DNA from 3 places in the Janibacter sp. FSL W8-0316 genome. Region 2 is predicted to be linked to each of the others. Evidence: riboswitches for the same ligand, from Rfam matches in the RefSeq annotation. Region 2 holds a riboswitch; each other region holds the start of a gene.
What was found. Region 2 has a riboswitch for thiamine pyrophosphate ahead of thiC (phosphomethylpyrimidine synthase ThiC). Riboswitches for the same ligand answer to the same signal wherever they lie in the genome.
Positions count from the first base shown of each region.

Region 1: linked by a shared signal. The riboswitch ahead of thiM (hydroxyethylthiazole kinase) and the one ahead of thiC (phosphomethylpyrimidine synthase ThiC) in region 2 are both predicted to bind thiamine pyrophosphate.
Region 3: linked by a shared signal. The riboswitch ahead of NYE39_RS09565 (ECF transporter S component) and the one ahead of thiC (phosphomethylpyrimidine synthase ThiC) in region 2 are both predicted to bind thiamine pyrophosphate.

Region 1 is NZ_JBBOQX010000001.1:2,528,436-2,536,870, reverse strand. It holds gene NYE39_RS12460 (hypothetical protein) at 1-291, opposite strand, end outside; gene NYE39_RS12455 (winged helix-turn-helix domain-containing protein) at 291-893, opposite strand; gene NYE39_RS12450 (hypothetical protein) at 1,052-1,309, opposite strand; gene NYE39_RS12445 (hypothetical protein) at 1,339-1,830, opposite strand; gene NYE39_RS12440 (TlpA family protein disulfide reductase) at 2,143-2,751, opposite strand; gene NYE39_RS12435 (recombinase family protein) at 2,778-3,413, opposite strand; TPP riboswitch at 3,731-3,827, shown strand; gene thiM (hydroxyethylthiazole kinase) at 3,819-4,646, shown strand; gene thiE (thiamine phosphate synthase) at 4,643-5,290, shown strand; gene thiD (bifunctional hydroxymethylpyrimidine kinase/phosphomethylpyrimidine kinase) at 5,287-6,132, shown strand; gene NYE39_RS12415 (TenA family protein) at 6,129-6,830, shown strand; gene NYE39_RS12410 (HAD-IIA family hydrolase) at 7,044-8,282, opposite strand.
Region 2 is NZ_JBBOQX010000001.1:2,896,761-2,906,939, reverse strand. It holds gene NYE39_RS14355 (hydroxyethylthiazole kinase) at 1-614, opposite strand, end outside; gene NYE39_RS14350 (MFS transporter) at 611-1,987, opposite strand; gene thiC (phosphomethylpyrimidine synthase ThiC) at 1,984-3,735, opposite strand; TPP riboswitch at 3,733-3,840, opposite strand; gene thiD (bifunctional hydroxymethylpyrimidine kinase/phosphomethylpyrimidine kinase) at 3,870-4,709, shown strand; gene NYE39_RS14335 (helix-turn-helix transcriptional regulator) at 4,744-5,508, shown strand; gene NYE39_RS14330 (hypothetical protein) at 5,615-6,055, shown strand; gene NYE39_RS14325 (DinB family protein) at 6,073-6,600, opposite strand; gene NYE39_RS14320 (DMT family transporter) at 6,623-6,961, shown strand; gene NYE39_RS14315 (DMT family transporter) at 6,958-7,281, shown strand; gene NYE39_RS14310 (SRPBCC family protein) at 7,310-7,750, opposite strand; gene NYE39_RS14305 (hypothetical protein) at 7,801-8,175, opposite strand; gene NYE39_RS14300 (NADP-dependent oxidoreductase) at 8,185-9,108, opposite strand; gene NYE39_RS14295 (GNAT family N-acetyltransferase) at 9,151-10,179, opposite strand, start outside.
Region 3 is NZ_JBBOQX010000001.1:1,932,945-1,943,123, reverse strand. It holds gene NYE39_RS09580 (ABC transporter ATP-binding protein) at 1-689, shown strand, start outside; gene NYE39_RS09585 (ABC transporter ATP-binding protein) at 1-3, shown strand, start outside; gene NYE39_RS09575 (NAD(P)H-quinone oxidoreductase) at 780-1,757, opposite strand; gene NYE39_RS09570 (DUF4235 domain-containing protein) at 1,757-2,056, opposite strand; TPP riboswitch at 2,142-2,244, shown strand; gene NYE39_RS09565 (ECF transporter S component) at 2,322-2,966, shown strand; gene NYE39_RS09560 (ATP-binding cassette domain-containing protein) at 3,074-5,218, shown strand; gene NYE39_RS09555 (hypothetical protein) at 5,223-5,819, opposite strand; gene NYE39_RS09550 (hypothetical protein) at 5,816-6,739, opposite strand; gene NYE39_RS09545 (LysM peptidoglycan-binding domain-containing protein) at 6,753-9,968, opposite strand; gene NYE39_RS09540 (hypothetical protein) at 9,940-10,179, opposite strand, start outside.

The DNA of each region.
Region 1 (8,435 bases), 370 kb from region 2:
GTCGCCGAACTGTGCGCGCATGGCCTCCTGCACACCCACGTGACCTCCAGAGCGAGTCGGTCGCAAGCCCTGCTGGGCGAGCAGTGCCGTGCACGCCAGCCGTGCGGCGTCGTAGACCAGAGTGAAGGCCCCTGAGGGGTCGTCGGCCGCGTTCTCGCCCGTGCGCAGTCGTGTGCGCGCCTCGTCGAGCAACCGACCGCCATCGGTCGCAGACCCCTTGATGCCTTCCAGGTCGCCCCTGGAGACCATCGCCTCGATGTCGCTCTCCCCGCGCGACCACCGCGGCGCCATCACGCCACCTGCGCCGGCTCGGCGACGTGCCCCAGGGCCACGACGTAGGGCTTGTGCCGGACGTCGTCGACGAGCGGGTCCGCCGCGTCATCTGACCAGCTGGAGACGGGACGGATCACGGGGTTGACCTCGAACCCGACCCGCTCCTCGACGCGGCCGGCGGCGTCGTAGACCGAGGCCCGGTCGACGTCGCCGAGGACCAGCACGTCGACGTCGCCAGGCTCCCCACCCGGGTCTCCGTGCCAGCGAGCGGCCCACGAGCCGTACAGCACGACTGCATCCGCGCCGAGGTCGGCGAACTCGTCCGCGACGATCTCCAGGGGTCCGTAGGTCATCGCGACCAGTTGGGTGAGCGTGGGCGTCAGTCGCCCTCGGGGGTTGGCGCGCAGCAGCGTCGCACGGCCCACGCGCCGGGAGGTGAAGACGCCGGCCTCGACCAGGCGGGCAACTTCACCCGACGCAGTGCTCTGCGGGATGCCGGCGACCTTGGCCAGTTCGGTCTGGGTGACCTCGCGGTCAGGGTGCAGCAGGACCGCAGCCAGGACCTTGCCTTGGGTGTGCGATCGCAGAATCGGCAGAAGGGGAGGGGCTTCGCTTCGCATGACTCGATGCTATCACTGGTTTATGCGTTATGTTCGCATTTTTCGCTGACGTGAACGGTTTATGCGTTTTGTTGACACCTAGGCGTCAAGCCCGTGATCGGCGAGCGGCCCGCCAGGCAACCTCCCCACCCATGAGGTCGACGTCGCCTGGGGCTGAGCTAGCCGGCGGAGGCGCTGTCAGAGACGGCGTCTGCTGCTTCGCGAATTTCCCGGGAGAGCTTGCTCAGCGTGTCGTGAGATCCGCGGTCCTCTTTTTCCCCGACCCGCTGAAACTCGCTCTTGTAGTAGTCGCTGTGCTCACCCAGGAAGTACGCGACTGCGTCGAGCGCTTCCTTGCGTTGCGCGGCGGTCAGTCCTGCCTTCGCCAATTCCTCGGAAAGATCATCGGGAGTCGGCAAAAGCTCGTAGTAACCCATGGGTGAATGCTAGCCACGCGGAAGGGTGCTCACTGCGACACCTCCAGAGTTCCCGGGTGCCACGCGATGATGTCGTCGCGGCGGACGCGAATCCACGACTCAGACGTGAGGTTGGAGGGGTGGAAGAGGAACCGTGCCCAGCCCAAGGTTATGAAGTACTCGGACGGCGATTCCTCGTCGAGGAAGGCCCTCTCCTCTTCGGAGGGCTCGACACCTGCTTCGCGGTCGTCTTGGAACTTCCGCGCCCGCTGGGCATAGTTTTTGGAGTCCCTCCCGTATGGCTCGAACGGGGGTCCTCCGTCTGCGGGGACGGGCGCGAGGTTGTGGGCGTATTGCCACTGAGGGACAGGGGTTCCGGTGACCAATCCACCTGGGGTTAGGAGAGTCACCGCGTTCTCCCCTTTCGCCACGGGTTCAGTGGCGGCGTCAACGAGTGAGATAAGGACACTGAGATACTTGTCATTCCACGCACCTCGCCCACGAGGAGTGCTGGCGCCACTGGGGGAACTGTCGTCGTTCATCTCGATCTCCAATCTTGATCGTGGCCCGCATACGCTGGCGAGGCCTACTTCCCTACTTCTGATCCTGCCGCTGTCCTGTGACAGCGCAAGGTGTGGCTGCGGAATGGCCTTCAAGCACATACAACAAGGGCTATGCCAAGTGCGCCGTGCTGAACGGCGGAACCAAGATGCGGGTGCAGGTCCAGTGCAACTCGTGGACGTCCTGGCACGAGGGAAACTGGGTATGGGGAAGTAACGTCTGGTCAACCTACGCCTGCGACCCTGGCGAGACGGTGTACAAGGTGAAGTACCAGATCGTCTGAGTCAGATGATCTAGCCCTCTCTTAAGGCGTCTCGGACCAGCCCGACCAAGGTGTTCTTGTCGATCGCGCCCAGTACGACTGCTGCGATCCGACCCTCTCGGTCCAACACGGCGGTGGAGGGTTGCGCCGCGAGTTTGCCCTGCATCTGCAAGGCGGTCTCGCCCTTCGCGTCGTAGATGGAGTCGTACGGCAGGCCCCATGACCGCGCTTGGGCTCGACCGGTGTCGAGGGATGATTCCCGGTAGTCGATGCCAATGAACTCGACGTCGGACCCCTCCTTGCGGAACTCACGATAGGCGGCGACCAAGTCTGGGGCCTCTTCGTGACAGGGTCCGCACCAGGACACCCACAGGTTCACCACAACCACGGAACCGAGGTGCTCATGAATGCCCCAGGGCCTGTCCTTGAGCGTCGTTCCGCTCAGGGTGACTGCATCGTCTCGTTCCCCAGGGGCAAGGAGGTGCAGACTGCCATCGCCCGAGATATAGCCGCGGTCTGGTTGTCTCTTGGCCTGCTCCGCGGCAGAGTTCGGATCGCTTGAGCATCCAGAGAGCAGTCCGACGACCGACGCTGCCGCGCCGAAGCACACGTGGCGTCGAGAAACGGGTGAAGTGTTCATGTCGCAGGTCAATCTACGCGCTGGGATCAATTGAGCGAGACGCCTCTCGCGTCTTCGCCTGGCGGACGAGTCCCAGCGCCGTGCGCAGCGCGGACACCCGCCTTGGCGCGCTTGAGCGTGCGGTACACGGTTGCCCGAGAGACGTTGTAGTCCTCGGCGAGCTGGCCCACGGTCGCGGTGCCGGCTTCGTAGTCCTGGAGCAGCTTCTTCGTGCGCCGCTCGTTGAGCTTCGGCGGCTTCCCGTTGAGCCGGCCCTGCTCGCGCGCGATCGCCAGGCCCTCGAGCGTGCGCTGCCGGTTCAGGTCGGCCTCAAACTCAGCGACCATCGCCAGCGCGTTGAACAGGAACTTCCCGACCGGGTCCTCCGCGTCGTGCAGCGACGATCCCAGCTGGAGGGCAGCTCCCTTCTCGTAGACCTGACCGACGAGGTCGCGCGCGTCGGGCACCGACCGTGCGAGGCGGTCGAGCTTGGTCACCACGAGCACGTCCCCCAGACGAAGGGCGGCGATCGCCTGGGTCAGTCCGGGCCGGTTCTTCATCGACCTCCCGGTGCGCTTGTCGGTGTAGATCCGATCGGCGTCGACGCCCAGGTCGGCCAGACCCTTCAACTGAGCAGCGAGGTCCTGCCGCTCAGTTGAGACGCGGGCGTAGCCAATGAGCATCGCCCCTCCTATCGTCGCGTTTGACGGGTGTTACTGCGATCCTAACGCGGGCGGGTCGAATGCGACACCCTCGCGTTGATCCGTGCGGTGAATGTCAGTTTTCGAAGTCCACTGCACGAGTGTCCGAAGTCGACTGCACATTTTAAGGTTGCGCAGCCGTTGTCTGGTGAGGCGCCATGGTGAGGGCTGCGGCGGCCAAGGAACGCCGTAGCGCAGCCGGGCACTGGTGACAGCACGCCCGGACGGTCCGAGGCGCGACCCTTTTGCGATCGCTGAAGCGAGGGCACGGTGCTGGGAACGGTGCGGATGTTAAGCTGGTGAATGACGCGGGGTGCCGTGCTGGTACGGCTGAGATCACACCCGTTGAACCTGATCTAGTTCGTACTAGCGAAGGGAACGTCGCCGATGTCGGCACCTTCTTCCGTCCCTACTGTCCCACTCGATGCTGCCGCTGTGGGCGAGGCCTTGGCTGCGATGCGCGGGCATGCCCCGCTGGTGCAGTGCCTAACCAACGTCGTCGTCGCTCAGTGGACAGCGAACGTCCTGCTCGCGGTCGGCGCCAGTCCATCGATGGTGGACAACCCGGAGGAAGCCGGGCCGTTCGCCGCCGTCGCCGACGGGGTCCTGGTCAACCTCGGCACGCCCCAAGAGGCGACGGTGGCTGCGATGCACGGCGCGGTCAGTGCCGCCGCGGCGGCCGGCACCCCGTGGGTGCTCGACCCGGTCGGGGTGGGTGGGCTCGCCTGGCGCAGCCGGGTTGTCGTCGACCTGCTCGCCCACGCCTCCCCGGCACTCGTCCGTGGCAACCCCTCAGAGATTCTCGCTTTCGCCGGTGGGGGCAGCGGTGGGCGGGGTCCGGAGAGCGTCGACGCCGCCGAGGATGCCCTCGACGCCGGCCGGGCGCTGGCCCGGGAGCACGGCACCATCGTCGCGGTCTCCGGGGAGGTCGACCACCTCACCGACGGCACCCGGCTGGTGCGGGTGGCCAACGGCCATCGATGGTTGACCCAGGTCACTGGCGGTGGGTGCGCGCTGGGCGCGCTCATGGCTGCCTTCGCCGCCACCACCGACGACCCGCTCCTGGCCGCCACGGCCGCGACCGCGACGTACACCGTGGCCGCCGAGGTCGCGGCCGAGCGTGCCGCCGGGCCGGGGAGCTTCGCCGTTGCGCTGCTGGACTCTCTCGCCACCCTCAACCCGCAGGAGCTGACCGAGAAGGTGGTGCTCCGGTGACCCGCCGACCGGTGAACCTCAGCCTCTACCTGGTCACCGACACCGGTTTGTGCGGCCCACGGGGGGTGCCCGCGACCGTGCAGGCTGCGGTCGCGGGCGGAGTCACCGTGGTGCAGTTGCGTGACCCGGGCGCCACCGACGCCCACTTCGTCGCCCTCGGCGTGGCGGTCCGCGAGGTGCTGGCGGGGACCGGGGTGCCGCTGATTATCGATGACCGGGTCCACCTCGTTCAGGACATCGGCGCCGACGGCGTCCACGTCGGTCAGCGCGACATGCCGCCTGCTCAGGCCCGGCAGTTGCTCGGGCCGGACGCCATGGTCGGGCTGTCGGTCAGCACGATCGAGCAGGTTCGCACAGCACGCGGGCTCGGTGACGGCGTCTTGGACTACCTCGGCGTTGGACCGGTGTGGCCGACGGCGACCAAGCCTGACCACGGCACTCCGATCGGCCCGGGCGGGGTGGCTGCGGTGGCCGCCGCGAGCCCGTGGCCGGTCGTCGCCATCGGCGGCATCACCACGAAACGCACCGGCATGCTGCGCCACAGCGGCGCCGCCGGCGTGGCGGTCGTCTCGACGGTGTGCGCCGCGGAGGAACCAGCCGTGGCGGCCGCGAGCCTGCGGGCCGCGTGGGACGGGCAACCGTGAACCCCCGCCCACCGATCGCGCTGACGATCGCCGGCTCCGATCCCTCCGGCGGGGCCGGTATTCAAGGCGACCTCAAGACCTTCTCCGCACTGGGTGCCTACGGCACCGCGGTGCTCACCTCACTGACCGCCCAGTCCACCCAGGGAGTCACCGGTGTCCACGTCGTCCCCGCGGACTTCGTCCGCGCCCAGCTGGACACCCTCGTAGACGACGTGGCGGTTGACGCCGCCAAGATCGGGATGCTCGCCTCCGCGGCCACCATCGAGACCGTCCTCGCCTTCCTCGACAAGCGCTCCGACGCGGTGCCGGTTGTGGTCCTCGACCCCGTCATGGTGTCCACCGCCGGTTCCCGGCTGCTGGCCGAGGACGCCGTCGAGCCGATGCGCCAACTCCTGCCGTACGTCTCCCTCATCACGCCGAACGTCCCCGAGGCCGCCGTGCTGCTCGACGCCGACCCCGCCGAAGACCTCGACACCATGCGCGCCCAGGCCATCGCGCTCCGGGAGCTGGGCGCCGCGCGGGTGCTGGTCAAGGGGGGCCACCTCGGCGGCGACGCACACGCCACCGACCTGTGGCTCGACGACGCGGGCGAGCAGCTGCTGACCGGCCCGCGGGTAGCCACGGTCAACACCCACGGCACCGGGTGCGCCCTGTCCTCCGCGATCGCCGCACTCGCCCCGCGCACCGGGTCCCTGCTAGAGGCCACCCGCCAGGCCAAGACTTGGCTCACCGGCACCCTGCGGGCCGCCGACGCGCTCCACATCGGCCACGGACCCGGCCCCGTGCACCACTGCCACGACATCTGGAAAGACGAGAACGACTGGAAGGACAGCGACCGATGACCAGCCCACACACCTCCATGCCCGAGACGATTCGCGACCACGACGACACTGGCGTGTTCAGCACCGTGGCGTGGCATCGCACGGCCAGGGTCCGCGAGGCGATCGACGCGCTGCCCTTGTTGCACCAGCTGAGCGACGCGACCCTGGCGGAAGAGACGTTCCGGCACTACCTCGCCCAGGACGCGCTCTACCTGGCCGACTACGGCCGGGTCCTGGCCGCGGCCGCCGCTCAGGCCCAGGCGTCGGAGGAAATGGCATTCTGGGCGCAGGCCGCGCGGGAGGTGGTCGAGGTCGAGCGGCAGCTGCACGCCACCCACGTCACCGACCTCACCGCCGCCGAGCCCTCACCGACCACGGTTGCCTACACCTCCTACCTGCTGAGCCTCGCGACAGCGGGAAACTACCCGGTCCTCGCGGCCGGCATCCTGCCGTGCTTCTGGGTCTACGACGACGTCGGCACCCGTTTGAAGGCCGCCGTCGGTGACCTGAGCACGCACCCGTACGGGGACTGGATCGCCACCTACGGCGATCCAGACTTCACCGCCGCCACCGACACCGCCCGGGACATCGTGGACCACCTCGCCGACCAGGCCAGCCCCGGCACACTGGCGCGCATGCACACCGCGTTCCACCGCGCCACCCAGTACGAGTGGATGTTCTGGGACGCCGCCCACCGGCAGGAGACCTGGCCCATCTGAGGTCATTGGTCGGTGCGCCCTTGGGCGCGCGCTCATCATGATCTTTCGAGAGCTGGTCGCCGCCCTGGAGACTCCTACCGTCCGGTGGTGTTGCTCGGACGGTGGGAGACCGGACCCGGGGTTGATCAAGGTAAACGGCGCGCTCAGGCCGGTGCTCCGCACGAGAAGCGCCAGCGCTTTTGACACCATGCGCCCCGAAGGGGATGCGTCCTATCAGTCGATGAGTCCTGTGTCGCCTGAGAGGGCGTCGGTGAGCCACCGCGGGTGCATGGGGAGCAACGGTGCCGGAAGCTCATCCGGGGAGAAGAAACCCGCCTGTGAGGTCTCCACACCATCAGGGTGCATCTGACCGCCGCGCGGGAGGCAGGCGAAGGTGGTGGTGACGAACTGGGTCACTCTCCCGTCGGGATAGGCGAAAACCTGCGAGGCGGGGTCCGAGTACACCCCCACCAGCCGCTGCACTTGCACCTGCAAGCCGGTCTCTTCGGCGACCTCCCGCACCGCCGCCTGGGCGGCAGTCTCGCCCACCTCGACGTGTCCCGAAGGCAGTCCCCACAGCCCGTTGTCCAGCCTGCGCCCCAGTAGCACGCGCCCGGCCTCGTCGAAGACCACCGCGGCCACACCCGCCCGCACCTCGTCCGGCCACGGGTACGGCGACGGGCGCATCGGGCCGATGTCAAGGGCCGGATCAAACAGCCCGGCCAGGCCCGTGACCGTGGCCTCCGCAACGGTGGGATCACACTGCCGACGGCCGCTGCTCGGCGTCGCGGGAGCGACGAGGATCGCCGGCAGGCCCGCGCAGTGCGCCCCGACGACGTCCGTAGCCGGGGTGTCCCCCACGACCACCACTCTCGTCGTAGCAGGGAGCCCGCGCTGGGCCAGGCGGAACATCTCCGGTCCCGGCTTGCCCACCACGACCGGTCGGCGCCCACTGGCGGTCTGGATCGCTGCGACGACCGCGCCGGTGGCCGGCCACGGGCCGCTCGCTGTGGGGAACGTGGCGTCCACGTTCGTGGCCACGAACGGCACGCCGGTACGCAGGAGGGCGGTGGCCTGGGCGAGGTCCCGGTAGGTCACCGTCTCGTCGCAACCGACCACCACCGCCTCGGCCCCAGACCCCTCCACGGATTCCACGCCTTGGGCCGCGAGTTCGCCGCGGAGGCCATCACTGCCCACCACATAGGCGCGGGTAATGCCCTGCTGGCGCAGCCAGCACGCCGTAGCCCACCCGGAAGATACGATCTCCTCGACGGCGGCCCTCACGCCCAGGCGGCCCAGACGGTGGACGACGTCTTTGCGGGACGGGCGGGGATCGTTGGTCACGAACCGGACCACCCGGCCCCGACTCCGCAGGCTGGCCAAGGCTTCGGTCACGCCGGAAAGCAAGGTGTCTCCGACGTAAACCACGCCGTCAAGATCAAGCAGAAAAACATCGAACTGGTCAACGAGCACAACAACCTCCGAGGTCAAGGGACAGTCAGCGCGCATGCTGGCGCTGAGCCATCCCCCTCGGGCATTTTGTGCCAATAGGTGCCCTCCCGCCTGTTCGGCGGAAGCTGCAGCGCTCGGTCACAGACCCCCAGCCGGCTGGGGCGGAACCCTAGC
Region 2 (10,179 bases):
AGGCAGCCGGTGCCAGCGACCTGCGTCAGGCGGGGCGAGCCGGAGGCGATGCGTGCCACCTGCCGGCCGTCGGTGACGAGGTCGACCGGGCCCGAGACAGCGACGACGCAGCCGCCGCTGCGCGCGAGCGCTCCCGCTGCCTCGGCAGCGGCGTCCGGCCCGAGCGTGCTGTCGGCGCCGCGACCGCGGCCGAGACCGCCGGCGAGGGTGAGGACCTCGGAGGCGTTGCCGCGCAGGACCGTCGGGCCGAGGGCGAGCAGCTCGTGGGCCAGCGGGGTGCGCACGGGGGCCAGGCCGACTGCCGTCGGGTCGAGCACCCACGGCACCGCGTGCTCGACGGCGACGCGGGCCGTCGGGAGCAGGCCGGCCATGCCGTCGCCGCTCAGCGAGCCCAGGTTGACGAGCAGCGCGTCGGCGACGGTGACGAGCGTCGGGGCCTCCTGCTCGCTCTCGGTGAGCATCGGGCGGGCGCCTGCGGCCAGGAGCCCGTCGGCGACGAGCGCGCGGGTCACCGAGCCGGTCGCCCCGTGGACGAGCGGTGCGGCGGCGCGCATCGCGTCGACCGCTGCGGCGATCTCGGCGCGGTGGCCGCGGGTGCGGGAAGCGCCGATCACGAGCCCGCCCGCGTCGGCACGGTCGCGATCGGCGCCACCTGCGCGACCGGGGCATCGGGCTGGGCCGCGACGCTCTCGACGTCACGGTCGAGGTCCGCGCTGGACAGCCGCGGGCCGAGCGCCCCGCACCCGGCGACGAGCAGCCCGCCGGCGAGGAGCACCGCGGCAACCGACCCGTCGTGGCCGAGCACCGGCTCGAGCGTCGGCAGCCACCACGGCCACAGGGCTGGCAGGACGATCGACAGCGAGTAGGCCGTGCCGTAGCCGGTGGAGCGCACCGGCGCGGGGAAGCGCTCGCACAGGTAGGCCCCGACGGGTCCGTAGCCGCACACGGTGACCACCTGGAGCAGGGCGACCCCGACGACGACCGGCACGACCTGCGTCGCCATCGTGCCCGCCCACAGCAGGGGTGCGACGACGGCAGCGGACAGCCCCCACCCCACGAGGAACCGTCGCCGCCCGAGGAGGGTCGACCAGTGACCGGTGAGCGACATGACGATCGCCTGGGCGACCGCGGCCAGACCCATGACGAGCGCGACGTCACCGCCGCCCAGCCCGAGGTCCGTCGACAGCCGACCGGTCGCGAGGATGACGACCATGTTGGTCATGAGCCACAGGCCGCTCATCAGGCCGAACATCTGCCAGAAGGCACCCGCGTGGGCACCGCCGAGGACGGCGCGCAGACCGACGGCGGCGGGGGCCCTCCCTTCGTCGGCCTGCTCGCGCTGGCGCACCACCTGCGGCGCATCGGCCACGCGGGCGGAGTAGTAGGCGAGGAGAGCCAGGCTGGCGAGGCCACCGCAGACGAAGGACACCCGCCAGCCCCACGCGGCGTAGTCGCCCGGACCGAGGAGGGCGAGCAGGCCCGCCGTGACGAAGGCGATCGTCGACTGCGCCCAGGGCGCCATCGACATGATCAGCCCGGACACCAGGCCGCGCCGTCGCGGGACCGACCACTCCATGGCGAGCGGGATCGCCGAGGTGTACTCGCCGGCGAGGAAGGCGCCACCGACGAAGCGCAGGACGACGACGGCGGTGATGGCCGCGACGCCGATGCTCTCGTGCGTCGGGACCGCCGCGATCGCCAGGCTGCACGCGGCGGTGCCGCCGATCGCCAGCTGGGTGGTGCGGGTACGGCCGACGCGGTCGGCGATGCGCCCGAAGAGCATCGCGCCGATGGGTCGACCGAGGAGGGTCGCGACGATGACGACGGCGCCCGCGGTGACGCCCGCGTGCGGCCCGGCGAGGGTCGCCAGCGCAGGGGCGAGGGCGACGACGGGCAGGAAGATGTTGATCTGGTCGACGTAGTTGCCGACGATCCCGGCGCGCACGGCCGCGCGACCGGTCGGGGGCAGACCGGGCACGAGACTCATCGGGTGGGCTCCTCGCGCACGTAGACGCTCGAGCCGAGCTCGACGAACTGGCGCGACTTCGCTGCCATGCCGGCCTCGACGATGGCCTGCTGGGCCGCACCCGACCCGTAGGCATCGCGGATGTCCTGGCTGATCCGCATGGAGCAGAACTTCGGCCCGCACATCGAGCAGAAGTGCGCGGTCTTGGCCGGCTCCGCCGGCAGGGTCTCGTCGTGGAAGGCCATGGCCCGCGGCGGGTCGAGGGAGAGCGCGAACTGGTCGTGCCAGCGGAACTCGAAGCGGGCGCGGCTCAGGGCGTCGTCGCGCTCACGGGCTCGGGGGTGCCCCTTGGCCAGGTCGGCGGCGTGCGCCGCGATCTTGTAGGTGACCACACCGGTGCGCACGTCGTCACGGTCCGGCAGACCGAGGTGCTCCTTGGGCGTGACGTAACAGAGCATCGCCGTGCCGTGGCGGGCGATCTCGGTGGCCCCGATCGCGGAGGTGATGTGGTCGTAGCCGGGCGCGATGTCGGTGACGAGAGGCCCCAGCGTGTAGAAGGGCGCACCGTGGCACCACTCCTGCTCGAGATCGACGTTGTCCTTGACGAGGTGGAGCGGCACGTGACCCGGGCCTTCGACCATGACCTGCACGTCGTGCTCCCACGCCCGCCGGGTCAGCTCGCCGAGCACCCGCAGCTCGGCGAGCTGCGCCTCGTCGTTGGCGTCGGCGACCGACCCCGGTCGCAGCCCGTCACCGAGCGAGAAGGCGACGTCGTAGCGCGCGAAGATCTCGCACAGCTCGTCGAAGTGCGTCCAGAGGAAGGACTCCTCGTGGTGGGCCAGGCACCAGCCGGCCATGATCGACCCGCCGCGGGAGACGATGCCCGTCACCCGCTCGGCCGTCAGCGGGACGAAGGCGAGCCGCACCCCGGCGTGGATCGTCATGTAGTCGACGCCCTGCTCGCACTGCTCGATGACCGTGTCGCGGAAGATCTCCCACGTGAGGTCCTCCGCTCTCCCGTCCACCTTTTCGAGGGCCTGGTAGATCGGCACGGTGCCGATCGGCACGGGGCTGTTGCGCAGGATCCACTCGCGCGTGGTGTGGATGTCGTCGCCGGTCGACAGGTCCATGACCGTGTCGGCGCCCCACCGCGTGGCCCAGGTGAGCTTGTCGACCTCTTCGGCGATCGAGGAGGTGACGGCCGAGTTGCCGATGTTGGCGTTGATCTTCGTGAGGAAGGCCCGCCCGATGACCATCGGCTCGGACTCCGGGTGGTTGACGTTGGCCGGGATGATCGCCCGGCCGGCGGCCACCTCGTCGCGCACGAGCTCGGGCGAGCAGCCTTCTCGCAGTGCGGCATAGCGCATCTCGGCGGTGATCTCACCGCGTCTGGCGTAGTGCATCTGGGTCACCGTGCGGCCGGCCACGGCACGAAGGGGGCGACGTGCCGGCCCGCGCCACGCCTCCGTGGCGCCGCCGCGGCGCTGGGCCGCGCGGCCGTCGTCGGCGAGGTGACGGGACCTCCCTTCGTAGGGCTCGACGTCGCCGCGGCCGGTGATCCACGCACCGCGGTGGTCGGGCAGACCGACCGCGGGGTCGGCACCGGGTCCGCTCGTGCGGTAGACGACGACGTCGTCGTTGGCGGTGCCGTCGGGGCTGTCGGCCAGCGAGATCGCGGTGACCGCGACCCGGACCGACGGGTCGCGGGGGTCGACGACCTCCTCGCGACGGTGCTGCGGGTGGAGCTCGGACTCTTCGGGTGTGCGCACGCGGGCGCCTCCTCTTCCTTCGCCGGCATGATCCGGACAGGTTCAGACGGTCCGGACGGCAGCAGTCCGATCTCAGCCCGTGCCCGGGCTCCCGCGGGGGTGCCTCGATACAACCACATGGCTACGGTGACGGCATGGCTGCCCCTCTCCCCCGCCCTCCGGTCGCCCTCTCGATCGCCGGGTCGGACCCCTCGGGCGGCGCCGGGATCCAGGCGGACCTCAAGACCTTCAGCGCACTGGGCGCCTACGGCACGTGCGTCATCACCGCCCTCACGGCGCAGTCGACCCGTGGCGTGACGCACGTGCACGAGGTGCCCGTCGACGTCGTGCGCGCCCAGGTCGAGACACTCGTCGCCGACGTGCGCATCGACGTCGTCAAGGTCGGGATGCTCTCTTCCGCCGCGCTCGTCGAGACCGTCCACGAGCTGCTGGCGAGCGGCCCGCTGGCCGCGACACCGGTCGTCCTCGACCCGGTGATGGTCTCGACCTCCGGCTCGCGGCTGCTCTCGCCCGACGCGGTCGACGCCGTGCGGGCCCTGCTCCCCCGCGCGGATGTCATCACGCCCAATGTGCCCGAGGCCGGAGTGCTCCTCGACCAGCCGCCGGCCGGGTCCGCCGCCGAGCTGCCCGAGCAGGCCACCGCGCTCCGGGCACTGGGCGCACGTCGCGTCCTGCTCAAGGGCGGCCACCTCGACGGCACCGAGTCGGTCGACGTGTGGCACGACGAGCGCGGCACGAGCGAGCTGCGCGGACCGCGGATCGCGACGACCGCCACCCACGGCACGGGGTGCACGCTCAGCTCGGCGATCGCCGCCCTTCGCCCGCGCCACGACGGGTGGCTGCCGGCGGTCCGCGAGGCACGCGGCTGGCTCACCGAGGCACTGCGCCACGGCGAGTCGCTCGACGTCGGGTCGGGGGCCGGGCCGGTGCACCACTTCCACGAGCTCGCCCGATGGAGCCAGACCATCCCCTGACCAGACCTTTACCCTTCGGCGGGACCGGAGGATCATGGCGATCGTGTCGGGGCAGGACATCGATCACTACGCCGCCGTCGTCGATCTGGTCACCGGGGTCGCCGAGGCCTCCGAGCACGTCGACGCGCGACTGGGGCGGATGAGCGACCTGCTCATCGAGCTGCTCCACTCGGACACCGGGCTGATGGTCCACGGTGCGCCCGACGGCTACGAGATCCGGGCGATCGGGCGCGGCGCCCACGAGGCCGCGCGGTCACGGATGACCGACGAGCTGAGCATCGCCGCCGGTCCCGACCCCCTGCTCGACCCCGTGCGTGCCGGTGACCTGCGGCCGACGACGGCCGGCCGCGCGCACGGCGGTCAGGCCGTCTGGCAGGCCACGCCCAAGTGCCGCGGCAGCCTCGAGATCTGGGGTATCGACCAGGTCGTCGCGCTGCCGGTGCGTGGCGGGATCGAGTTCGTCGCCTTCCTCATCGGGCGTCGGGGCGAGGACTACGGCGACGCCGACCTCGACCTGCTCACGGCGGTCCAGCCCGTCGCCGTCGGGCTCGTCGCCCTGCTCGAGCCGGAGCACCTGCCCCCGCCGGCTCTGCGCGTGGCGCAGCTGACCGACCGCGAGCGCGAGGTGCTCGCCCTGCTCGCCGCCGGCCACAAGGCCGCGACGATCGCCCGGCTCGCCGGATGCTCCGAGCGCACCGTGCACCGACACCTGGCCAACATCTACGCCAAGCTCTCGGTCACCGACCGGCTGAGCGCCGTCGTCACGGCGCAGCGGATCGGGCTGCTACCGCAGACGTGACGGGGCCGCCATGGGTAGATCTACCAATGGTCGGCCGGGCCGCGCAGGAGTGTGCTGGTCGGCACCCCGCCGGACGAGCCGGCGGCCTCGCAGATGGAGCACGACGATGAAGCACACGATCCTCGGGCGAGTACTGGGCACGCTCGCCGGCGCATCGGCCCTGGCCCTGGGAGTGGCGAGCACGGCGTCGGCCCACCACTGCTACAAGCTCGACTGGAACGACAAGGCCGCCGAGCAGCAGGCGGGCAACGGCTCGCCGTGGACGCCGCTCTCGACGCTCGGCGCGATGGTCATCGCGCAGGACGTCGGCATGCCGGAGTGCGCGGGCTACAGCTCGGTCGCGATCGACCACTGGATGGAGGAGACCGGCACGACCTCGGAGCCGCTCATCCACCTGCGGGCCACGGTCGGCGGCGGGGCGCTGCACCACAACCCGCAGGGCCGGACGGCCCGGTCCATCGGCTACCTCACCGAGGCCGACTTCACGATCCTCGAGGAGGGCCTCGGTCTGGCCATCGCGCAGTGCCAGGCCGACCAGCCGAGCTGAGCACCCGGCACCCTCGGTCAGGCCGCGACGTCGTGCAGGTGGTGCTCCACGTCGTGGAGCAGGTAGCGGCACAGGCCGGCGATCGTGAAGGGCGCGCCGTCGCCCCGGGTACCGGCGCGCCCCCACGCCTCACCTCGCACCCTGTCGAGGACGGCGACGGTGCGCTCGGTCTCCTCGGCGACCTGTCGGGCCACGACGCGCGGGTCACTGGCCCAGAACTCCCGGCGCACGGCCTCGGCCTCCCCGTCGTAGTCCGCGAAGGGGGCGCCCTCCCGGGCGAGCACGGCGCTCACCCGATCGCCGAGGACCCGGACCAGGTCACGCGCGTGGCAGGCGTACTCGAGGGGCGACCACACCCCCGGGGCCGGCCGCTCGCTCGCCCCCGGGCGTTGCAGTGCCGCGGCCCAGCGGGGCACCGCGGCGAGGAGCCGGTCACTCGTCGCGGCCGGGTCGTGCGGGGTGTAGCCGCACTCGTCGCACCCGTCGTCGACGACGAACGTCCAGTCCCGGGAGTCGTGGTCGGCGGGCGGCGGCGGGGTGCTCATGCATCCAGCCTAGGCTCGGGGCATGACGACCTGGCTGCCGCTCGCCGCCGCCATCGTCTGCGAGGTCGCGGCCACGCTGAGCCTCAAGGCGGCCCTCGACCGGCCCGTGCTCTACGCCGTCGTCGTGGCCGGCTACGTCGCGTCCTTCGGCCTGCTCGCCGTCGTGCTCCGACGGGGCATGCCCTTGGGCATCGCCTACGGGATCTGGTCGGCCTGCGGTGTCGCCCTGACGACGCTCCTGTCGACCGTGCTGCTCGACGAGACCTTCACCCCGCTCATGGGACTGGGTGTCGTCCTCGTCATCGGGGGCGTCCTGCTCGTGGAGACGGGCGCCCCGCACGAGCCGGAGGCGTCGCCGTGACGGCATGGGCGTGGCTCGTCGTCGCCGTGGCGGCCGAGGTGGCGGGGACGCTCTCGCTGCGCATGGCGGTCGACCGCGGCCCCCGGTGGTACGCCGCCGTCACGCTGGGCTACGTCACGGCCTTCGTCGGGCTGTCGACGAGCCTCGCGCACGGCATGCCGCTCGGCGTGGCCTACGGGACGTGGGCCGCCGCCGGGGTCGCACTCACGGCCATCGGCTCGCGGGTGCTCTTCGGGGAGGCACTGACCCGGCGGATGGCCGTCGGGATCGCCCTCATCATGGTCGGCGTCCTGCTCCTCGAGCTCGGCGGCAGTCACTGATCCCGGTGCCCACCGTCGGCGCGACGACTCAGCCGAAGAGCGCGGCGAGCCGGTCGAGGGACGAGCGCAGGTTGGCCTCGGTCGTGTTGCGTGCCCGCTCGTAGCGCGACTCGTCGGTCAGCTCGCGCCAGTCGTAGGTGTGGGTCACCTCGGTGCCGCCGTCGGCGGTCGGGCTCAGCTCCCACCCCCACTGGTGGCCGAAGGGGGCCTGCCCCTGGGCCGCCGGACGCCAGGCGATGCGGCGCCCCTCCTCGAAGTCGACGACGTGGTTGTACCGGTCGTTGCCCGAGGTCGTCGTCGTCATGAAGACGTCGCCGACCGCGTGGACCCGCTGCCCGGGTGCGGACGCGCCGAGGTTGTCGTTGCCGTCCCAGGCGAGCTGACGCGCGGGATCGGCGATCTCCTCGAAGACCGCCTCGGGCGGCGCGGCGATGGTGGTGGAGGCGGTCACGACCTTGGTCTCGTCCATGGCACCCACCCTAGGACCGCGCGGCCAGGCGGGCTCGGGAGGAGACCTCGTCAGCCCTGCGGCACGACGGGCACGACCTGCCGCAGGGCCTCGACGTCGGGCTGGTGCACCCCGAAGCCGAGCGCCGCGACCCGCTTGCCGGTCGGGACGTGGAGCAGGTTCTTGCCGTCGAGGACGAGGTCACGGGGCTCGGTGAGGGGGAACCGCCGCAGGGTCATGCCGAGCGGGTTGCACACGCGCACCTCGTGCGCCTCGATCCGCAGCATGGGGTTGACGAGCTGGAGGACGCCGAGGGCGGTGAGCACGACGCCCGCCGCGACGGTCACCCAGGCCGAGGTGAGCAGGGACACGAGTGCGATGAGCACACCCAGGCCGACGAAGGTGATGGCCATGGGGCGGCTGTGGCGGATGGTCAGCGGCTGCATGGTCGCACCCTAGTCGGCGACCTCGATGACGAGCTTGCCGCGGGCGGCGCCGGACTGGCTGGCCGCGAAGGCCTGCGGCACGTCCTCGAGGGCGAAGGTCCGGTCGACGTCGACCCGTAGTCGGCCGGCGGCGACCTCGTCGAGCAGGTCGGCCAGGCGTGCCCCGTCAGGTCGCACCCACACCCAACGGCCGCCGTGCTCCTCGACGGTGGGGTCGGTGATCGACGCGAGGCGTCCGCCGTCGCGCAGCATCGCGCAGCTGACGTCGAGGACGCCACCGACGAAGTCGGCGACCGCGTCGAAGCCCTCGGGCGCCACCTCGCGCAGGCGCTCCTCGAGCCCGTCGCCGTACTCCACCGGCGTGACGCCGATGCCGCGCAGCTTGTCGTGGTTGGCCGTCGACGCGGTGCCGACGACCGTGGCCCCGGCGGCGATCGCCAGCTGGGCGGCGGCGAAGCCGACGCCACCGGAGGCGGCGTGGACCAGGAGGGTGTCCCCCTTCGTCACGGCCAGCGTCTCGAGGACACGAAGGGCGGTGAGCCCGGCGAGCGGGAGGGCCGCAGCGACGTCGTCGGTGACCTCGTCGGGGACGGCTGCCACGTCATCGACGCGGACCGTGACGTACTCGGCGAAGGTGCCGGCCGACAGGACCTGCTTGCGGGCGTAGGCGGCGACCCGGTCGCCGGGACTGAACTCGGGGCTGTCCGGGCCGACGGCGTCGATGACACCGGCGACGTCCCAGCCGGGGATGACCGGGAAGTCGGCGGAGAGCATCGGGTCGAGACCGCCGGACATGGCCTTCCAGTCGACGGGGTTGACCCCGGCCCGGGTGACCCGGATGCGGACCTCGCTCGGGCCCACCTTGGGGACCGGCAGGTCGCTCAGGTGCAGCTCGTCGGTGGTGCCGTACTGGTCGTAGGTGATGGCGCGCATGATCGGGTCAACCTCGGGAGGTGGCAGGGCATTCCACAGGGGTCAGAGTGGTCGCTTGAACCCCACGTGGCTGGCCTCGTAGCCGAGACGGTCGTAGAAGGCGTGTGCCCGCCTGCGCACCCGGTCGGTCGTCAGCTGAGAGAGGGTCGCGCCCCGGGCACGTCCGTGGTCGTGGGCCCACGAGAGCATCGCGGCACCGAGTCCCATGGACCGCTCGCTCCCGGCGACGCGCACTCCCTCGACCTGCAGCCTGATCGCGCCGTTGCGCGAGAGTCCCGGCACGATCGACAACTGCATCGTCGCGACGACGCGGTCCTGCTCGTCCTGCACGACGGCGAGGTACTGCGCGCGGTCACGGCTGATCGCGTCGAAGACCCGCTCGTAGTGGGCGAGGTCGGTGCCCTCGCGGGTGGCGCCGAGCTCGTCGTCGGCGAGCAGGGCGACGATCGACGCGACATCGGTGCGCACCGCTCGGCGGACGCGGTAGCGACGCTCCCCGAGCTCGAGGACCCCGCCTACGGACTCGGCTGCCCGAGCCCTCAGATCGAGCGCGAGGGCGTCGAGCCAGCCGCCGACGTGCCGTCGGGCCTCGTCGGTGTCGGGGTATCGGCAGCGCAGGTGAAGGCCGGCCTCGTCGAGGATGAACCACAGCATCACCCCGTCGGAGCGGATCGTCGCCCCGACGTACTGGGCGTCCAGACCCGCCGCGTCGACCCGTACCGGCAGCCGCCGCAGGTCGAGCCAGGAGACGGCGAACATGCCGGGTGCCTCCGGCATGCCGCCCCACGGACGCATGACGTCGTCGAGCGGCCACGAACCGAGGTGCACCGCTTCTCTGACGGCGGCGGCGCAGGCCTGCGGGTCAGGGTCGGACGACTCGAGGACCGAGTTGGCGATGAACCACCCGACCGAGTCGTGCCACCTCGCGTCGTATCGCGAGTGGACGGGGAAGACGGCGCGCAGCGGTGAGTCGGCGAGGTCGCGGGTGACGGCGGTCATCGCGGCGACGACGGTGGTCAGGATCGAGACACCGTCACCGCGGGCCTGTGCGGCGAGCGCGGCCGCGTCGTC
Region 3 (10,179 bases), 960 kb from region 2:
TGAGCGAGCCGATGAGCGAGGACCTCGTGCTCGAGGACGTCGCGGTGCGCTACGGCGACGTCATGGCGGTCGAAGGGGTCCGTGCGGTCGCGCGTCCCGGAGAGATCACTGCCGTCACCGGGCACTCCGGCGCCGGCAAGACCACGTTGCTGTGGGCGGTCGGTGGACTGCTCGAGCCAGGCTCGAGCGGGCGGATCCGACTGGGGGAGAGGCAGATCGGTGACGAAGCCGGCTCACGCGATGCCGGTGCCGTGCTCATCCCCCAGGGCAGCGCCCTGGCCGAGGTGCTCACCGCCCGCGACAACATCGCGGTGCCGCTCGTCGCGGCGGGCATGTCCGGTGGCGACGCCGGCGAGGCCGCTGACCGGGCGCTCGCCTCGGTCGGGCTCCACGAGCACGGAGGCCACCTCGCGGAGGAGCTTTCCGGCGGTCAGCGGCAGCGCGTGGCCGTCGCCCGGGGACTGGCGCTGTCCTCCCTTCGCCTGGCGGCGGGGAGCCTGGTGCTGCTCGCCGACGAACCCACCTCGGAGCTCGACCACGACACCCGCGAGCAGGTCGTCGTGCTGCTGCAGGACATCGCCCGCCGGGGCGGGATCGTCCTGCTCGCCACGCACGACCCCGAGGTCGCCGAGGCTGCGGCCGCCCGCTGGCACCTCGACGAGGGCCACCTCCAGACCGCATTGCCGTAGGGCAATGCGGGGTCCAGAGTGCATTGCCGTTGGGCAATGCGAGAGGGGGAGGGTCGCGGGCCGCATTTCCCTCAGGAAATTCGAAGGGTGTCAGGCGGTGAGCAGGATCTTGCCGATGTGACCGCTCGCCTCGAGCTCGCGGTGGGCGTCGGCGGCGCGCTCGAGCGGGTGGGTGCCCTGGACGATCGGGCGCACGGCGCCGTCCTCGATCAGCGGCCACACGTGCTCGCGGACGGCGGCGACGATCGCCGCCTTTTCCTCGGCGGGACGGGCCCGCAACGAGGTCGCGATGACCGCGGCGCGCTTGCTCAGCAGCTTGCCGAGGTCGAGCTCGCCCTTGCGGCCACCCATGAGGCCGATGACGACGAGCCGGCCCGACGTCGCGAGCAGGTCGACGTTGCGCGGGAGGTACTTGGCGCCCATGAGGTCGAGGACGACGTCGGCCCCGTGACCATCAGTCGCGGCGCGCACCTCCTCGACGAAGTCCTGCTCGCGGTAGTTGACGAGGATCTGCGCGCCGAGGTCGCGGCAGACGTCGAGCTTGGCCTGCGAGCCGGCCGTCACAGCCACCCGCGCACCGGCGGCCGTGGCGAGCTGGATGGCCATCGTCCCGATGCCGGAGGACCCGCCGTGGACGAGGAAGACCTCGTCGGGCTGGAGGTTGGCGGTCATGAAGACGTTGGACCAGACCGTGCACGCGACCTCGGGCAACCCCGCGGCATCGGTGAGGGAGACCCCCTTCGGCACGGGCAGCAGCTGCGCCGCCGGGACCCGGACCTGCTCCGCATAGCCGCCACCGTCGACGAGGGCACAGACCTCGTCGCCGACGGACCAGCCCTCGACACCCGGACCGACCTCGCGGATCGTGCCCGAGACCTCGAGGCCCGGCAGCGGCGAGGCGCCCGCGGGCGGCGGGTAGTGCCCCAGACGCTGCATGACGTCGGCGCGGTTGACGCCCGCGGCGACCATGTCGACGACCACCTCGCCGGGGCCCGCGGACGGCGCCTCGACCTCGGTGACCTGCAGGACGTCGGCGTCACCGGGCTCGGTGATGGAGATGCCCTGCATCACGACTCGAGCCCCAGCTCCTTCTCGACGTCCTCGCGCATCGGCTTGGGCAGGTGACCGGCGGACCTCTGGTAGATCGCCGCCGCCTGACGGGTGGTCATCGTGCGGGCCAGGCCGACGGCCAGACCGGCGAGGGCCGCATAAGCGAGGGCCTCCCCGAAGGAGGTGTTGGGGTTGGTCGGGTCGATCTCGGTGTCTCGGCCGGCCTTCTTCCACACCTCGGTGATCACCTTGTTGGCGACGATGCCGGCGAGGATCGCCGATCCGCTGCCCAACAGCTTCCACACCACGTTGCCCATGAGGGGTCCTTTCGCCACGCGTGAGAGGTGGTCACGGTCCGCGCCACCCGGTACGGGACCAACCCTGCCACAGGCCTATGCTGGAGGGGCACGACAGGGGAGCGCAACAGCGCTGAGAGTGCGGGCGACCGCAGACCCTCGTACCTGATCCGGTTCGCACCGGCGTAGGGAGTCGAGTCTCACGGACCGTCGTCGCCGGACGGCCTCGCCGTCGCGGGTGGCGTCGGCCCGCCCTGTGGAGTCACACCACACAGGAGAAGCACACATGTCCACCACGAAGTCCACGGGCGCGACCCGCGCCGGGACCGTCCTCGCCACCCGCCCGCTCATGGGTTGGCGCACCGTCGACCTGCTGACGATCGCCTTCCTCGGCGTCGCCTTCGGTGTCGCCTACTGGGGCTACGGACTGCTCTACAACGGACCCATCTCTGCCCTCGGCCTGGCCTTCCAGCCGCTCTTCGGGCTCTTCGTCGGGTTCTGGTTCATCGCCGGCGTCGTCGGCGGGCTGGTCGTGCGCCGGCCCGGCGCCGCCATCGCCTGCGAGCTCATCGCCGCGACCGTCTCCGCGCTCTTCGGCAACCAGTGGGGGGTCACGACGGTCGTCTCCGGCCTGGCCCAGGGGATCGGCGCCGAGCTGGCCTTCGCGATCTTCGCCTACAAGGCCTTCGGCCCGGCCGTCGCGCTGCTCTCCGGTGCGCTGTCGGCACCGCTGGAGTGGGTCTACGAGATCTACTGGTACTTCGTCGACTGGACCTGGGCGTGGAAGCTCGCCTACCTGCCGCTCATGGTCGTCTCCGGCGTCGTCGTCGCCGGGCTCGGCGGGTGGCTGCTCACCCGCGCGCTGGCGCAGGCCGGTGCGCTCAACCCCTTCCCACCCGGCCAGGAGGTCCTCGAGCGGAGGGCCGTCTGATCCACGAGCGGACGAAGGGGGAAACCCCCGGCGACGTCGGCCTCGCGGGCGGTGGTGAGGTCGTCGTCCGCGACCTCACGTGGCGGCCCGTCGGTCGACGCGAGCCCGTGCTGCGCGAGCTCGACCTCACGCTGCGCCCCGGCGAGCGGGTCCTGCTCGTCGGGCCGAGCGGGTCCGGCAAGTCGACCCTGCTCCGGGCCCTCGCCGGCCTGCTGCTCACCGTCGACTCCGGTGACCTCGTCGGCGAGGTACGGGTCGACGGGGCCGCGCCCGGCGAGCGTCCCGGTGCGGTCGGGCTCGTGCTCCAGGAGCCCGGCTCGGGCACGGTCGCGGCGACCGTGGGGCGCGATGTCGCCTTCGGGTTGGAAAACGTGGGTGTCCCCGCCGGCGACATGCCGGCCGTCGTCGACCGCTGCCTGGCCGCTGTGGGGCTGGGGGACCTGCCGCGCACCACCCCGACCGGCGCCCTCTCCGGTGGGCAGACCCAGCGGTTGGCGCTCGCCGGTGCCCTCGCCCTCCAGCCGGCCCTCCTGCTGCTCGACGAGCCGACCGCGATGCTCGACGCCGCCTCGGCCGCCCGGGTCCGCGACGCCGTCGTCACCGGCGCGGCCGGTCTGACGACGGTCGTCGTCGAGCACCGGATCGAGCCCTGGCTCGAGCACGTCGACCGGGTGCTCGTCCTCGGCCGCGACGGGCGGATCCACCACGACGGGTCGGCCGCCGAGGTGCTGGCCGAGCACGGTGAGGCGCTGGCCGCCGACGGCATCTGGGTGCCGGGCGTGCCGGCTCCTGAGCCGCTGACGATCGACCTCGGCCCCCTCGCCCGTGCGGTCGAGCCCGGGGCGACGCTGCTCACGAGCGAACCGCTCGTCGTCGAGCGAGCGCGCAACCACCTCGATGGCAGCAGCGAGGTGACGACCGCGCTCGTCACCGACGCGCCGCTCTCCCCGGCCGCGGGCCGGGCCACCGCGCTCGTCGGACCCAGCGGTGGGGGCAAGTCGACGTGGCTGGCGGCGCTCGGCGGGCTGGTGGCGCCGTCGTCGGGACGGGTGCTCGCCGACGGACGGTCGGTCGGGGACCTGCCCGCCACCGAGATCGCCCACCTCGTCGGGTGGGTGCCGCAGTGGAGCTCCAGCGCGCTGCTCGCCCGCACCGTGCTCGACGAGGTGCTGCTCACCGGCCGCACCCTCGGCACCGCTGACGAAGGGGAGGCCCGTCGCCTCCTCGAGGTCCTCGGGCTGGAGCACCTCGAGCGGGCCGACCCGCAGACTCTCTCCGGTGGCGAGCAGCGTCGGCTGGCCGTCGCGGCCGCGCTGGCCCACGGCCCGGCCGTGGCCCTCGCGGACGAGCCGACGGTCGGTCAGGACCGTGGCACGTGGGCGGCCGTCGTCGGCCTGCTCACCGCCCACCGTGACCGCGGCGGTGCCGTCGTCGCCGCCACGCACGACCCCGACCTCGTCTCACTCGTCGACGAGGTGCGGCAGGTGCGTCCGCCGGAGACCGAGCCGTCCCGGGAGACGCCACGGGCCGTGCTGTCCGCGTGCGGGCCGCTCGCGCTCTTCGCCGCGGCCGCGATCCCCATGGCGGCCGCCGTCCTCTCACCCGGGTGGCGGGTCTCGCTCGTCATCCTGGGCCTGCTCGTGCTGGGCGCCGTCGTGGGCCTGAGCAACCTGCCCGGCCGCGGCGCCGGCTGGACCGTCCCGGGCCGGTGGCGCGGTCTGGCGATCCGACTCGTCCCCGCCCTCGTCGGCGGTCTCGGCGTCGGCTGGTCCACCTGGTTGCTCGGGTCGCGCGACGTCGAGGTCGCGCTCTCGGCCGCGCTGCGGCTGCTCGTCATCGTCGTGCCCTCGGCGATCCTCCTCGCCTTCGTCGACCCCGACGACCTCGCCGACCACCTGGGCCAGCGGCTCCGGCTGCCGGCCCGCCCGGTCGTCGCGCTGGGCGCGGCGTTGCAGCGGGTGCAGACCTTCGGCGTGGCGTGGACCGAGGTCGGCTGGGCGCGCCGGCTGCGGGGCCAGGGCGTGACCTGGCGCTCGCCGCGCAGTGTCGTGGCGCACCTGTGGGCCTCGACCTTCGGGATGCTGCTGCGCTCGCTCGGGTCCGCGGCCACGCTCGCCGTGGCGATGGACGCTCGTGGCTTCGCCGGCGCCGGTCGGCGCACCTGGGCCACCCGGGCCCCGTGGCGCGCGGCCGACACGGTGGTCGTGCTCGCCTCGCTCGTGACGGTGCTCGTCGCGCTGCTCGCCCGCTGACGGTTCAGCAGGAGCCCTTGATGTCCTCCTGCCAGGCGATCCGCCAGGTGTCGGTGTTGGGCCAGCTGCGGTTGAGCACGTGGAAGCTCACCGGTCGCGGCCCCTTGCCCCCCGAGCCCTTGACCTTGGTCCCGGAGGCGTTGACGAGGTGGGTGCCGCTCTCGTCGATGCAGGCCCTGACCTTGACGAAGGGAGGGATGGCCGTGCTCTTGATCGGGGCCGGGTCGAGGTCGATCTTCGTCGCGGTCGGGTCACCCACGAGCTTCGTCTCGCCCTTGCGGGTCTGCTTGTCGACGGTCAGCTCGGCCGCGTCGGCGAGGATGGCCGTCGCCTCGGTGCCCTCGGCGAAGCCGATGGAGGCCTCGGTGGTGTAGTGGTCGGGCTGGGCGAGGATGGTGTTGCGGCCGTTCACCCACTGGTAGACGCGCTGACGCGCGCGGTCGGAGGCGACGTCGTCGGCGTCCACCGACGTCGTCTGGCTCTGGTCGACGAGGTCGGGTGGCAGGTGCTCGTCCTCACGATCACCGTCACCGCAGCCGGCGAGGACCGCTCCCAGGGCAAGCACCACGGCCAGGTGCCCTCCGCGACGGGGTCGGGTCACTTGTTGACCACCTGGTTCTCACCGATACGGATCCACAGCGACTGCTTGAACTCGGTCTGCATGCGGCCTTCGCCGTTGGCATCCCGGTAGTTGATGTTCCAGTAGGTCGTGATGCGCACGAGGTAGTTGCCGGGCTTCTTGTACTTGTGCCCGCAGTCGGGGGTCTGCTCGGCCTTGCGCCGGGCGAAGGGCTCGCTCTTGCCGCAGGTGATCGACGTCCCGTCGCCCATCTCCCACTTGACGTGCGTCACGCCGGCGTCGACAAAGTAGCCGGTGTCGGGGTCCTCGACGAGCGGTGGGTCCCACTGCGAGTCGAACAGGGCGCGGGGCCACATCCACACGTTGAGGCCGACCGGCGCCATGCGGTACCCGTCGAAGCGGGCGTGCATGGGGACGGGGCTGGGCGCCAGACCGGGGTACATCGCCCGGAAGCGCGTGCCGACGGCCGTCTCGAGGTCCTCCTGGAGGTCCTGGGGGTTGTTGGTCTCCGGCGGCTCCTCCGACCAGAAGGAGTCCCGGGGGATGAGGACATTGCCCTCGTCGTTGAGGCCGGTGCACGTGTAGAGCTTGGCGCCCTCGCGGTAGCCCGGGTGGTCGGGACCCGGCTGGTCGATCGCCTCGATGACGTAGCACTGCCGAGCGTTGCTCCACGAGCCGGCGACGGCGTCCTCGCAGGGCACGCTCTTGTACTCCGGCGCGCCACGGTGGCAGGCCGGTCGCCCGCCACCCTTGCCGCCACCGGTGCCGTCGGACTTCTCCCCGCCGAAGACGATCCGGCAGTTGGCCCGCAGGCCGAAGTTGCGGCAGATGTTGGCGTCGCTGTCGGGCGCGGCCGACAGGGAGAGGGCGAGGAAGAGCAGGGTCACGCCGAAGGTGGCGAACAGGCGCTCCCGGGTCAGGACGCGGGTCAGGATCGTCATCGCTGTGGCCTCCTCAGACCGCGTGATGGGTGGTCGTGGGGGTCTGCGAGGCGGTGATCTCGGGCAGGGTGGCGAGCAGCTCGCGCGACGCGGGCTCGAGGACACCATCGGCCAGCCGGCCGCAGTCGGCCAGACCGAAGGCCGCGGCATCGCGGGCGACCGGGTCGCCGAGCTCGTGGGTGGCCAGCAGCTGCAGGCGCCACAGGGCCTCGACGCCGGGCTCGACCGTCAGGCCGACCACGGTCGCGTCGTGCGCGGCCGCCCAACGCCCCTCCATGAGCCGGCGGCGGGCCAGCTCGGTCGCCGCAGTGGTGATGGCGAAGATCATCTGCGAACGCAGCGCCTGCGCCCAGACGTAGTGCCGCGGGTGCACCCCGGCGAAGGGGCGTCCGCGAACCAGACCGAGGGCCTGCTCGAGGTGCTCGGTGCCGGCGGTCGAGGGGTCGGCGGGCACGAGTCCCTGCCACAGCGACCAGTCGCTCGCGATCGTGCGGGCCGCGACCAGACCGCCCTGCGGGGTCTCGTCGGGACCCAGCCAGGAGCCGAGCCCGGCGAGCGAGCTGTCGCGCACGCGCGAGTGGTCGTGCACGGCGCGGTTGGGCCACATGGCGTCGTCGATCTCGGTGCCCGTCGCCTCGGGGTGCGTGCTGAGGTAGGCCGCGAGCTCGGTGAGGCGCATGCGGTGGGCGGGGGTGACGTCGCCGACGTTGTCGATGTCGACCGGGCCGAGCAGTCGCAGCACCGGCTCGTCGGTGGGCGCGGCGAGCTCGCGGACCCGCTCGGGGAAGGCGATGACCGGGGGCAGCGGGGTGCCCGGGGTCGGCGTGATCTGGTTGGACAGCCACCCCGGGGTGGTCCCCTGGGCGGTGATCTCGAGGCCAGCGGTCCGGCGGACCGTCGCGACGTCCTCACCCGGGGCGAAGGGGGTGTCCCCAGACGGGGTGTTGACCGGGGTGTTCCACCGGACCTGAGTGCGGCTGCCGCTCTCGTCGTCGATCTGGGAGCGGCGAACGGTCGGTGCGTCGTCGAGCAGGTCGTCGCCGGGGTCGACGGTGACCTCGGGCGTGGCGGCCGCGACGGAGGCGAGCGTCGGCTCGCCCTCGGCGGGCGCCCAGACGTCGTCGGAGGGGGCCACGAGATCGAAGAGGAAGCCGATGCGGGCGGCGTCCTGCGCACTCAGCCGCTCGGGCCGCACCTGCAGGTAGGCGGGGGAGAGGACAGCCGCGTCGGGGTCGTCGCCGATGATCAGGGCGTCGGCGCCGTCGGCGATGCTGCTCGCGGAGTGCGCCAGGGCCACGCGGGGCGAGGAGGCGACAGCCTTGTCGAGCCGACGACGGTCGCGCGCGTCGAGGTCGCCGCTCACGACGATCACCTCGCGGGCGGTCGGGTCGATCTGCACCTGCACCGAGAGGGTGTAGGCGGCCATGTCGGGGACGAAGCGCACCCGCGACGAGCCGATGACCTGCTCGAGCTCGGGGTGGCCGCCGATGACCGTGACCGTCGTGGCATCGGCCCACGGCGAGGTGGCGAGCGAGAGCGTCATGGCCGCGAGGGTGTCGCGGGTGCGGGAGCCGTCGCTGACGACGGCGAAGGTGCGCGCGTCGGCGAGGTTGACCAGGACGTGGGCCTCCTCGTCGTCCTGCCCGACGGCCACGAGCGCGGGGAAGGGGGCCGGCTCGGTGACGAGCATGCCGGGATCGAGGGTCATCGCCCGGTCGACCGCGAGCGTCCACAGGCGCGGATCGGCGGTCGAGGTCCACGGGGCGGGCAGGCGCATCGGGTCGGCGAGCTGCACGTCGAGCTGCGAGCGCCCGACGCGCACCGAGCGCAACCCGGGCAGGGCGCGGCCGGCCTCGCGGGCGGCCACCGCGATGTGCCGCAGCGCGATGTCGACCGTGTCGATCGTGTGGACGTCGGCGACGAGCGCGAGCTCTCGCTCGAGGTCGGTCGCGTCGGTCTCGTCGGGGCGGGTGAGCCGGCCGGCCCGACGGCGGCGAGCGAGGTCGAGGAGGGAGAGCAGGCCGGCCGCGGTGAGTCCGGACAGGCCCAGGACGGTGCTGCCCCACTCGTCGGCCGGGTCGCCGAGGACGACCGGGTCGGTCGAGCCCTCGTCGGTCGAGCCGTCGTCGGTGACTCCGGTCGGTGCAGCCGTGGCCGATGCGCCGACCCCGGCGACACCGGATGCGGCGCCGGTCGTCGAGTCGGCCTCGGCGCGGTCGGTCGTGTCGGCGTCCGCCCCGCCCGTGGCGGCAGCAGCGTGGGCGCTGGGAGTCGTGGAGCCGTCCGGGACGGTCGACGTGGGCGTCTCGGGGCTCGCTGCGGCAGCGCTCGTGCTGCCCGGGACCTGCAGCTCCCAGCCGGGCTGGATGAGATCGGGGTCGGTGAGTCGTCCGCCGTCGGGCTGCTGCTCGGCTCCGGTCGCCTCGACGATCTCGGTGTAGCGGCTGCCGTCGCCGAGCTCGTCCTCGGCGATCTCCCAGAGGGTGTCGCCCTGCTCGACCGTGTGGGTGTCGCCGTCAGCAGCAGGCGCTGGCGACTCGTCGGGCAGCTGGAGCTGCTGGCCGGGCGAGATCCAGTTGGAGGCCGGGATCGTGTCGCGGTTGAGCTCGAGGATCTCGGTGTAACGGGCGCCGTCGCCGAGCTGGGACTCGGCGATGGACCACAGGCTCTCGCCCTGGGCAACCTCGTGGGTGATCGTCGCGCGCTCGCTCGTCGGGGCTACGGAGTCGGTCTCGGCCGTGGCCGCAGCATCGGCGGCGACGGCGGCGACGGCCCCGCCGGCAAGGGTGGTGCTCGCGGTCGTCGCGTCGCCGGAGCCCGGCGCGGGAGCGGCGTGCGCGGTGCCGGCCCAGGTGCCCACGGTCGGGATGGTGATGAAGAGCAGGGCAGCGGTGCCGACGATGTAGCGGGCGATGCCCTGGGGCAGCGAGAGCCCCGGCAGCCGTGGCACGTCGACGCCGAGGAGTCGCGCCCCGATCTCGAGGACGATCGACAGCGTGATGAAGAGCCACGCGAGCCAGGCGGCGTAGCGGAAGATGACGAGCAGCACGGACCCGTCGTCGGGGGAGGTGACGGCCTCCCAGATCTCGGCTGGGGAGGCCCACCGGTCAGGGACCGGGCCCGCGCCGATCTGGAGCAGCAGCCACGGGACGCCGACGACGAGGAGGACGACCCCGACGAGGGCGAGCAGCCCCTTGGCCCTACTGGCAGGCGCCGAAGGCGTTGACATCGGGGTCGTACTCCTCTCCCTTGCCGTCCGTGCGGTACTGGTAGGCGCTGCCGGTGCCCTCGACCTCACGCGAGCCGACGCCGAGGATGCCCAGGAAGATCGGCTCCCAGGTGCGGGTGGCCTCGACCGTGACGGTGTGCCCGCCCTCGGTGACCCGGACGTCGGTGAGGGTGACGTCGGTGGTGTGGGTGGCCACGAACTCCTCGGCCGC